Regions from separate parts of the Streptomyces sp. JL2001 genome, predicted to be linked through region 2. Evidence: predicted binding sites of a transcription regulator. Region 2 holds the regulator's gene; the other holds the start of a gene.
The links. Region 2 encodes HspR, which represses chaperone genes until heat shock. Its sites were predicted from a motif close to TTGAGNNNNNNNNNCTCAA; they were not measured.
Positions count from the first base shown of each region.

Region 1: a site for HspR is predicted at 1,339-1,357, ahead of lon (endopeptidase La). Genes of this name have one in related genera too.

Region 1 covers NZ_CP169421.1:2,683,150-2,686,553, reverse strand. The annotation lists gene ACE1OA_RS11640 (hypothetical protein) at 1-491, opposite strand, end outside; gene ACE1OA_RS11635 (GNAT family N-acetyltransferase) at 608-1,249, opposite strand; gene lon (endopeptidase La) at 1,380-3,404, shown strand, end outside.
Region 2 covers NZ_CP169421.1:4,124,190-4,127,593, reverse strand. The annotation lists gene ACE1OA_RS18430 (helix-turn-helix transcriptional regulator) at 1-962, shown strand, start outside; gene ACE1OA_RS18425 (hypothetical protein) at 965-1,438, shown strand; gene ACE1OA_RS18420 (heat shock protein transcriptional repressor HspR) at 1,533-1,985, opposite strand; gene dnaJ (molecular chaperone DnaJ) at 1,990-3,180, opposite strand; gene grpE (nucleotide exchange factor GrpE) at 3,211-3,404, opposite strand, start outside.

The DNA of each region.
Region 1 (3,404 bases), 1.4 Mb from region 2:
TCTCCGTCGGTGGCGACGACGACCCGGTACCGGTACGTGACGACGTACTGGAAGCCGTCGTGCACCGGCGCGCCGGTCGGCCGGGCGGGCACCGCGGCGAAGGCGGGGTCCTCCAGGGCGGCGCGCAGCTCGCCGACCTCGGCCGGTTCCATCCGCCCGGTGCGCGGCGGCTTGGTGCCGGAACGGGTCGTGTACGAGCCGTCGTAGCGCACGATCAGCTGGTTCTGCACGCCGGCGAAGCCGCCGGTGACGTTCAGCTCGACCAGCACCTCCTGGGGCGCGGGCTCCTCGCTGTTCTTCGAGGTGCCGTCCGGTGAGGGCGACGGGGGCGAGGTCGGCGGCGGCGCGGTGCTCGTACCGGGCGTCGGGGCGGACGGGGCCGGCGGCGTGTCCGGCCCGCAGCCGGCGAGTGCCGTCAGTGTCACCAGTACCGCGGTCGCGGCCCACCGGCCTGCCGTGTACCGCCTGCCCCTCGTGCTCCCGGTCGCCATGCAGCCGATCATGCCCGCCCCGGTTCCGCTTGACCAGGGCGCGGCACGCCGTGGTCGGCCGGCCCGCCCCGCCGGGGCCGGGCGCGGGTCGGCTCCCGTCGCTCGCGGCCGCCGTGTCAGTCGCGGACGATCCCGGTCAGGGGCCCCTCGTACCGCCAGCCCAGCGACGTGTACAGCCCCAGCCCGTCCGTCGTCGCCGACAGGACACCCGTCACCGCGCCGGCCCGGGCGGCGGCCGCCTCCAACGTGTGCATGACCTGGGCGCCGAGGCCGCGGCGGCGGTGGCGGGGGTCGGTCTCGATCTGGTCGGCGACCGCCGTCTCCCCCGTGGGGGCGATCTGGCCGCGCGCGGCCAGGGTGCCGTCCGGGGCGAGGATCCTGACCCGGACCACACCGTCCCGGGTCTCCGTCGTCCGCGTGTACCCGTCCGGGACGGGCGGCCGGCTCTCCGGCCCGGCGGGGTGCAGCCGCTTGCACATCATGAAGCCCGGATCGTCGGGCACGGTCCATCCCGGTGTGATCCATCCGGCGACGTCCTCCGGCGCCGCCATGACCTTCAGCCAGGTGTACGGCTCGGTGATCTCCGCGCACAGCCGGCCCACCGAGGAGGCGTCGGGCGCCGGCAGCACGTGGCGCAGGACGTGCTTCGGCAGGCCCACGTCGATCCGGTAGCCCCACGGCCGCGCGACGGCGGGGGGTGTGCCGCGGGAGACGGTCCAGCCGGCCACCCATGCGGATGTAATAGCTCCCATATCCATCCAGTCATTACATCCGCTGTTCACGGCGAGCGGGGGAGTGATCGCTCAGAGCGAACGCGGCCTGGGGAACATTCGCGGGCCCCCCTGCATTGAGTCGACATAGCTCAACTTGACTGCCGAAGGGGAGATCATGGCTCCTGAGTCCACGGAGTACTCGACGCTGACACTGCCTGTGCTGCCGCTCGACGACGAAGTCGTGCTGCCCGGCATGGTGGTTCCGCTCGACCTGTCCGACAACGACGTCCGCGCCGCGGTGGAGGCCGCCCAGGCCGCCGCGCGCTCCGGCAGCGGCAAGCCCAGGGTCCTCCTGGTGCCCCGTGTCGACGGCACCTACGCGGGGACCGGCGTCCTCGGCACCGTCGAGCAGGTCGGAAGGCTGTCCGACGGCGACCCCGGCGCGCTGATCCGCGGCCGCGGCCGCGTCAGGATCGGCGCGGGGACGACCGGCCCCGGCGCGGCCCTGTGGGTCGAGGGCGCCGTCGTCGAGGAGGTCCTGCCCGACCCGCTGCCCGGCGCCGTGACCGATCTGGTCAAGGAGTACAAGGCGCTGGCCACCAGCTGGCTCAAGAAGCGCGGCGCGTGGCAGGTCGTGGACCGCGTGCAGCAGATCGACGGCGTCTCGGCGCTCGCCGACAACTCCGGCTACTCGCCCTTCCTCTCCGTCGAGCAGAAGGTGGAACTGCTGGAGACGGCCGACCCGGTCGCCCGGCTCAAGCTCGCCACCGCCCAGCTGCGCGAGCACCTGGCCGAGCAGGACGTCGCCGAGACCATCGCCAAGGACGTCCAGGAGGGCGTCGACAAGCAGCAGCGCGAGTTCCTGCTGCGCCGCCAGCTCGACGCCGTACGCAAGGAGCTGCGCGAGCTCAACGGCGAGAGCGAGGGCGACGAGTCCGACGACTACCGTGCCCGCGTGGAGGCGGCCGACCTGCCCGAGAAGGTCCGGGAGGCCGCCCTCAAGGAGGTCGAGAAGCTGGAGCGGTCCAGCGACCAGTCCCCGGAGGGCTCCTGGATCCGCACCTGGCTCGACACCGTCCTCGAACTGCCGTGGAACGAGCGGACCGAGGACCGGTACGACATCCAGGGCGCCAAGGCCGTCCTCGACGCCGAGCACGCGGGCCTGGAGGACGTGAAGGAGCGGATCACCGAGTACCTCGCGGTACGCAAGCGGCGCTCCGAGCGCGGCCTCGGTGTGGTCGGCGGCCGGCGCGGCGGCGCCGTGCTCGCCCTCGTCGGGCCGCCCGGAGTGGGAAAGACGTCGCTCGGCGAGTCCGTCGCCCACGCGATGGGCCGGTCCTTCGTCCGCGTCGCACTCGGCGGCGTACGGGACGAGGCCGAGATCCGCGGGCACCGGCGCACCTACGTGGGCGCGCAGGCGGGCCGGATCGTCCGGGCGATCAAGGAGGCCGGGTCGATGAACCCGGTGGTCCTGCTGGACGAGATCGACAAGGTCGGCTCGGACTTCCGCGGCGACCCGGCCGCGGCCCTCCTCGAAGTCCTGGACCCGGCCCAGAACCACACCTTCCGCGACCACTACCTGGAGGTCGAACTCGACCTCTCCGACGTCGTCTTCCTGGCGACGGCGAACGTTCTGGAGGCCATCCCGGAGGCGCTGCTCGACCGCATGGAACTGGTGCGGCTCGACGGGTACACGGAGGACGAGAAGGTCGTCATCGCCCGTGACCACCTGCTGCCCCGGCAGCTTGAGCGTGCGGGACTGGAGCCCGGCGAGGTCGTCCTGGAGGACGCCGCCCTGCGCAGCCTGGCCGGCGAGTACACCCGTGAGGCGGGCGTCCGCACCCTGGAGCGGGCGATCGCGCGGCTGCTGCGGAAGGTCGCGGCGCAGCACGAACTCGGCGACCGGGAACTGCCCTTCAGCATCGCGCCGGACGACCTGCGCACGCTGATCGGGCGGCCCCACCACGTGCCGGAGTCGGCGCAGGACCCGGCCGAGCGCCGCACGTCCGTGCCGGGTGTGGCCACCGGGCTGGCCGTGACGGGTGCGGGCGGCGACGTCCTGTTCGTCGAGGCGTCGCTGGCCGACCCCGAGACCGGCGCGGCGGGCCTGACCCTGACCGGCCAGCTGGGCGACGTGATGAAGGAGTCCGCGCAGATCGCGCTCTCCTTCCTCCGCTCCCACGGCGCGGAACTGGAGCTG
Region 2 (3,404 bases):
GACATATCCACAGGCACGGTGAACTATGCGACGTGGGTAAGACCTTGTACGCGAACGCGTTGCGCATGGGCCGGATCACCCGTTCCGAGACTGACGCCGCGCCCTGCCTCGTCCGCCTCGCACTGCTCCACCCGGACCCCGACGACGGTCAGTGGCTGCTGCCCGTGCCGCCGTCGATCGCGCTCAACCAGCTCATACACCCGCTCGAGCAGGAGATCCAGGCGCGCCGGCAAGAGGCCATCTCGCTGGCCGACACGTTCGAGCCTTTCATGACCATCAACCGGCTGGACCCGGCGGCCTCGCACGCCATCACCGTGCTCGAAGGCCTGAGCATGATCAACGCGACGCTCGACCGGGTCACCGCCGAGTGCACCGAAGAGCTGCTCACCATCCAGCCCGGGAGCGGGCGCCGTCCCGACACCCTGGAGAAGGCGCTGAAGCGGATGGAGCCGCTGCTCGACCGCGGTGTCCGGATGCGCACCCTGTACCAGCACACCGCACGGCACCACCCCGCGACGCTGGCCTACGTGGAGCGGGTCGCCCCCTACGGCCTGGAGCTGCGGACGCTCGAGGAGATCATCGACCGGCTGATCATCGTCGACCGCAAGGTCGCCTTCGTGCCCGCGCGCAGCGACCGGCAGGTCGCCCTGGAACTGCGCCACGAGGGCCTGGTGCAGTACCTCGTCGGCGTCTTCGACCAGTTCTGGCTGCACGGCGTCCCGTGGGAGGAGGGAGTGGTGTCCTACACCACCGCCCTCGACGGCATCAGCGGCGTCCAGCGCTCCATCGCCAAGCTCCTCGTCGAGGGCCACGTCGACGAGGCCATCGCCCGCCGGCTCGGCATGAACGTCCGGACCTGCCGCGCCCACATCGCCAAGCTCGCCTCTGCCCTCGGCAGCGGCAGCCGCGCCCAACTCGGCTACCTCATCGCCCGGTCCGGGATCCTGGAGCAGGACGACTGACCATGTACGCGCAAATCGACCTCGACGGCCGCGCCGGGACCCTGCGGGTGTCCGGGCACGGGATGCCCACCGTGGACCTCGTACGGAAGCCCGGCACCGAACCCGACCGGCACACCCCCATCGGGACCCGCAGGCCCGACCTCCTCACCCTCACCGTCGACGGCGTGGGCGCCCGGATCAGGCCCGCCCGGGGCCGGCTCTGGCGGCGGTCCTACCGGGTGGACGCCACCGTCGGCGGGGTGACCTACCGGCTCGTCCCCTGCTCCCATCGGGAGAGCCGGCTGCTGCGCGACGGGCGCAGGATCGGCGCGCTGGAGTCCGCCGGTGACGGACGGGCGGACGCCGACTGGGACGAGGGCGTCCCCGTCGAGCCCCGGGACGTCGCCGTCGGCACCGCCCTCGCCGCCGCCTTCGGCACGGGCGCCGCGCCCTGGTGGGAGACCGCCGCGGACGTGATCGGCGAACTCATCCCCTGAGGGCGTCCCGTGGACCCCAGCGGCCGCCTCCCGGCCCCGGACGCGAAGGGGCCCCCTCCCGTCCGGGAGGGGGCTCCTTCGCAGGCCGTGCGGGCTACTCGCCGCGCTTGGGACGCCACACCACCAGTGCGCTCGCCTGCTGCACATCGGTGTACGGCACCAGGTCCCGGCGGTACGAGGCGTGCACCTGGGCCTCGCGCTGGCGCAGCGTCGCCGCTGCGCCCTCCACCGCCGCCGACAGCTCGGACACACGTGCCTGCAGCGCGGCGACCTGGTTCTCCAGTTCGATGATGCGCTTGATGCCCGCGAGGTTGATTCCCTCGTCCTGCGACAACTGCTGGACGGTGCGCAGCAGTTCGATGTCGCGGGCCGAGTAGCGCCGGCCGCGGCCCGCCGTGCGGTCCGGGGAGACCAGGCCGAGACGGTCGTACTGGCGCAGGGTCTGCGGGTGCAGGCCGGAGAGCTGGGCCGCCACCGAGATGACGTACACCGGCGTCTCGTCGGTCAGTTCATAGGGGTTGCGGCTGCGCCCTGGTCTGATGTCCATTGCGTCAAGCTCCCTTCGCGGCCTCGAACAGCTCTGCCCGCGGGTCCTCGCCCGCGGTCGCCTCGCGGTAGGTCTCAAGGGCCTCGCGCGCCTTGTCGTCCAGCTCCGCGGGCACCGCGACCTCCACCGTCACCAGCAGATCGCCGCGCGTGCCGTCCTTGCGGACCGCGCCCTTGCCCCGGGCGCGCATGGTCCGGCCGTTGGGCGTGCCCGCCGGCAGCTTCAGCGTCACCGCCGGGCCGCCGAGCGTGGGCACCTTGATGTCGCCGCCGAGCGCCGCCTCGTGGAACGACACGGGCACGGTGACGGTCAGGTTGTCGTCCTTGCGGCCGAAGACCGGGTGGCTGTCGACGTGGACGACGACGTAGAGGTCGCCGGACTGGCCGCCGCGCTCGCCCGGTGCGCCCTTGCCGCGCAGCCGGATCCGCTGGCCGTCGGAGACTCCGGCGGGGATGCGGACCTGCATGGTGCGGGAGGACTTGGCCCGGCCGCTGCCCTTGCAGACCTCGCAGGGGTTCTCCGCGATGAGGCCGCGGCCCTTGCAGTCCACGCACGGGTCGGTCAGCGAGAAGGACCCGCTGCCGCCGCGCGAGACCTGGCCGGTGCCGACGCAGGTCGGGCACACCCGGGGGGTGCCGTTCTTGTCGCCGGTGCCCGAACAGGCCTTGCAGGGCTGCTGGCTGGACATCCGCAGCGGCACGGTCGCGCCGTCGACGGCCTCGACGAAGCTGAGCGTCACCTCGGACTCGATGTCCTGGCCGCGGCGGGGCTGCGTGCGCGGGCCGGCGCCGGCGCCCGCTCCCCGGTTGAACAGGCCGCCGAAGACGTCTCCGAGACCGCCGCCGAAGCCGCCGGCCCCACCGGGGCCGCCGGGGGCCTGGGCGCCTCCGAAGAGGTCGCCCAGGTCGAAGTTGAACGTGCCGCCCGCCCCGCCGGGTCCGGCGCGGAATCCGCCGTTGCCGAAGAGCGCGCGCGCCTCGTCGTACTCCTTGCGCTTCTTGGGGTCGCCGAGGACGTCGTTCGCCTCGGAGATCGCCTTGAAGCGCTCCTCCGCCTTGGTGTCACCGGTGTTGGCGTCCGGGTGGTTCTCGCGGGCGAGCTTCCGGTACGCCTTCTTGATCTCGGCGTCGGTGGCGTCCTTGGGGACGCCGAGAACCTTGTAGTAGTCCTTCTCGACGAAGTCCTTCGTGCTCATCGACGTCCCTCCTCTCGGACGATCGTTGCGCTAGCCCTCTTCGGGGCCACCGCTCTCCTCGTCTGCCGACTTCTCTTCCTTCGCGGCCGGCGTCGCCCCGGGCTGGGGCTCGGCCACCGCCACGCGCGCGGGCCGGATGGTCCGCTCGCCGATGCGGTACCCCGGCTGCAGGATCGCCACGCAGGTCGTCTCGGTGACGTCCGGCGCGTACGAGTGCATCAGGG